Regions from separate parts of the Oceanobacillus caeni genome, predicted to be linked through region 2. Evidence: predicted binding sites of a transcription regulator. Region 2 holds the regulator's gene; the other holds the start of a gene.

The links. Region 2 encodes LexA, which represses DNA repair genes until DNA is damaged. Its sites were predicted from a motif close to CGAACATATGTTCG; they were not measured.
Region 1: a site for LexA is predicted at 845-858, ahead of ACFQ18_RS07625 (DNA polymerase IV). Genes of this name have one in related genera too.

The regions. Positions count from the first base shown of each region.
Region 1 covers NZ_JBHTKV010000008.1:11,849-14,061, forward strand. Annotated here, with positions in the region: gene ACFQ18_RS07620 (M20/M25/M40 family metallo-hydrolase) at 1-822, shown strand, start outside; gene ACFQ18_RS07625 (DNA polymerase IV) at 1,096-2,213, shown strand, end outside.
Region 2 covers NZ_JBHTKV010000040.1:6,228-8,440, forward strand. Annotated here, with positions in the region: gene ACFQ18_RS16995 (YneB family resolvase-like protein) at 1-316, opposite strand, end outside; gene lexA (transcriptional repressor LexA) at 590-1,213, shown strand; gene glnA (type I glutamate--ammonia ligase) at 1,254-2,213, opposite strand, start outside.

The DNA.
Region 1 (2,213 bases), on a different contig from region 2:
ACCACCATACTAGGTGCAGATGATAAAGCCGGATTAGCTGCAATCATAGAATCCATTAAGCTCCTAAAGGAAAATAATGTTTCACATGGGGATATCCAGTTTATTATTACAGTCGGCGAGGAATCAGGATTAGTAGGAGCGAAGGCTATCGACAAAAACTTAATTAAAGCTAAATTCGGTTATGCTTTAGATAGTAATGGAGATATTGGTGACATTATAGTAGCTGCTCCCACACAAGCAAAAATTTATACGATAATTAAAGGGAAAACCGCTCATGCAGGAGTAGAACCAGAAAAAGGCATTTCCGCTATAACTCTCGCTGCAAAAGCGATTTCCAAAATGCCACTAGGACGTATTGATGAGGAAACTACTGCTAATATTGGAAGATTTGAAGGTGGAAAACAAACGAATATTGTTGTGGATCATGTAGAAATCTTAGCAGAAGCTAGATCGTTAAAACCAGAAAAAATGGAGAAACAAGTTGCTAAGATGAAAGAAGTGTTTGAGAAAACGGCAGAACAATATGGCGGTTCAGCAGATGTAGAAATTCAAGTCATGTATCCTGGATTTAGCCAAGGAGCAGGCGATGAAGTAGTAGAAGTTGCAAGAAATGCTGCTAAAACAATTGGTCGTCATAGTCGATTACTCACAAGTGGTGGAGGTAGTGATGCGAATATCATTTCTGGTTTCGGAATCCCCACAGTAAACCTTGCTGTTGGATATGAAGAAATTCATACAACCAACGAACGTATTGCTGTAGAAAACTTGGTGAAAATCACGGAATTCGTAGTAGCTATTATAAAAGAAGTTTCGAAAGATTAATCTTTCGAAGCTTCTTTTTTAGTAAACATATATTTGGGTTAATCCACCATTGTTAATGAACCATTTAACATTTTGGGTTATGTTATAATAAAGAAGACTTCCATCAGTGGGCAGGATACCTTCATCCCCACTGATGGTTAGTCGCACTTATCGGACCTTTATGGGCAGCCAGACTCCCACCTACCTTCTTTGTTCTCACGAAGCTTTTAGATCTGAGTCGTACTGCCCGTTTAGGTGGATAAAAGGGAACAAGAAGATAAGGATGTTATAACTATGTCAATTCCGAAACAGAGTAAAAGAAGAATAATATTTCATATCGATATGAACTGCTTTTATGCATCTGTGGAAATGGCTTTTAACCCGAAATTAAAAGGGAAGCCACTTGCTATTGCGGGAAACCCAGAGGAAAGAAAAGGGATTATCGTAACGAGTAGCTATGAAGCAAGGGCAAAAGGAGTAAAAACGACGATGAATGTATGGCAGGCGAAAAAACTTTGTCCTGAACTAATTGTCATGAAACCAAATTTTGATAGATATCGAAATGCATCCAAAGAATTATTTAAAATACTTTCTGATATTACTCCATATGTGCAACCTGTTTCCATTGATGAAGGATATATGGATGTTACAAATACGACATGGAAAGGAACGCCATTAGAATTAGCACAAAATTTACAACAAAGAATTTTAAAAGAGCTTGACTTACCATCTAGTATTGGAATTGCACCAAATAAATTTCTTGCAAAAATGGCTTCCGATATGAAAAAACCTTTAGGGATTACAGTATTAAGGAAAAGAGAATTAGATAAAACATTATGGCCTTTACCTGTTCAAGAGATGTATGGTGTTGGTGAAAAAACTGCAGAAAAATTGCAATCGATAGGAATTAAAACGATTGGTGATTTAGCAAAAAAAGACACATATGAGTTAAAACAATTTTTCGGTATAAACGGGGAAAGGTTAAAAAATAGAGCAAATGGTATCGATCCAAGGCCAGTTGACCCGGATGCAATATATGATTTCAAAAGTATAGGTAATTCACAAACATTACCACATGACACTACGGATATAAAAGAAATAAACAAATTGATGAATGATCTGGCAGATAACGTAGAAAAGAGAATGAAGAGAAAGAATGCAGCTGGGAAAACCGTTCAACTCATGATTCGCTACCACGATCGCAAAACGATAACTAGGAGTAAGAAATTACAAAATTATATCGATTCAAAATTTGATATTTTATTCTTAGCTAATGAGTTATTGGAAGAACATTGGAATCAGGAGCCGATACGACTTATTGGAATTACCGTGCAAGATGTAGAAAATAAACGTAATATAGGTAAGCAATTAGACTTATTTACATATGAAAATGAAGCAAATAAAGAAAAGCT
Region 2 (2,213 bases):
CGTCATGAATGGCAGTGTAAATAGGTATTTTTAACTTATGTAGTTGATGGAATAATGCAATCTTCGTATTTCCTCTTCCTAGTCTAGTCTCATCCTGTATCAATAAACAATCTGCTTTCTCTTCAGAAAAAAATTCTAACATCGCAAAAATTCCATCTCTGTTTATTTCATATCCACTAGCCTTTTCCTCTATACACTCGATAACTTCCATTTGATGTCTACCTGCTAATTTAAGTAATTCATCTTTTTGACGACTTAGCGACGTTTCTTGTGTCATTTTATCTGTACTAACACGACAATATATAATAGCTTTCATTGACCACTACCTACCTATACACTAATTATAATAGAAATATATATAAATCCTAACGTTAAACCAAATGAAATTAAATAAAAAAGATCCGTTTTCGTAATCTTCCCAAACATAAATTGTCCTCCTACCCAATAACAGAACCTTTGTTCGTTTCTTAGTTCTATTATCACACGAACATACGGTCTTGTCAACTGTTTTTTCGAACGAGTGTTTGCTTAAATTAGTTAATAATGGTAAACTATCATTATTAACTATTATGTGCGAGGTGAGTAATAGATGACAAAACTTTCTAATAGACAACAAATGATTCTTGATTTTATAAAAGATGAAGTAACTAAAAAAGGTTATCCACCTTCCGTTCGGGAAATAGCTTTAGCGGTAGGGCTTGCGTCAAGTTCTACCGTTCATGGCCATTTAGAAAGATTAGAAAGCAAGGGTTATATTAGAAGAGATCCTACTAAACCTAGGGCAATTGAAATTTTAGCTCAATCAGAAGATAGTAATATTCCAAAAGATGAAGCTCGTTATGCACCCGTCATAGGGAAAGTCACAGCGGGTGTACCAATTACAGCAATTGAAAATATAGAAGAATATATTCCAATTCCAGCTTCAACAGCAAGTCCTGATGATAATTTATTTGTCCTTATTATTGATGGAGAAAGTATGATAGAGGCTGGTATTTTAGACAAGGATATGGTTATTGTTAAACAACAAAATAATGCTAATAATGGCGATATTGTCGTCGCAATGACGGAGGAAAATGAAGCAACCGTAAAACGATTTTTTAGAGAAAAAGATCACATTCGTTTACAACCAGAAAATGCAACAATGGAACCTCTACTATACAAAAATGTAAGTATACTGGGTAAGGTTATCGGCCTGTATCGACATGTACATTAAGACAAAAAAAGAGAATCCGCGGATTCTCTTTTTTTATCTATTAGTATATAGTCATATACTGTTCTCTTTCCCAAGGATGAACTTGGAGTCTGAACATATCCCATTCAATCTCTTTCGCTTCAACAAAGTGTTCAAATAAATGATCACCTAGAGACTCGACAATTACTTCATCTTTTTGCAAGAGATCTAATGCACCTTTTAGTGTTACTGGTAAGTCTAGTATTCCTTCTTCTTCACGTTCTTCTTTCGACATAACATAAATATTTCTATCAACTGCTGTAGGAGGAGTTAATTTATTTTCAATACCTGATAGTCCAGCAGCTAATAATACGGACAATGCCATATATGGATTTGCAGAAGGATCTACACTGCGGACTTCAAGACGCGTACTTAATCCTCTTGAATTCGGAACACGTAATAACGGGCTTCTATTTGATGCAGACCATGCCACATAAGATGGCGCCTCATAACCAGGAACCAAACGTTTATAGGAATTGATCGTTGGGTTTGTAATCGCAGTAAAGGCTGTAGCATGTTGAATAATACCCGCCATGAAATGGTATGCTGTTTCACTCAACTCCAAATCCCCTTTTGTGTCATAAAAAACATTTTCACCTTTTTTAAATAAAGACATATTAATGTGCATTCCAGATCCATTTACTCCGAAAAGTGGTTTAGGCATAAATGTTGCATGCAAATTATGTTTTCTAGCAATTGTTTTAACTACTAATTTAAAAGTTTGTATATCATCCGCATGTTTCACAGCATCAGAATATTTAAAATCAATTTCATGTTGTCCTGGTGCACCCTCATGGTGAGAAGCCTCAATTTCAAATCCCATTTCTTCTAATTCAAGAACGATGTCACGGCGACAGTTTTCCCCTAAGTCCGTGGGAGCCAAATCAAAGTAACCTGCTTGGTCATTTAATTCTAGTGATGGATTCCCTTTTTCATCTAATTTGAATAGGAAAAATTCTGGCTCTGCACCGATATTAAAAGC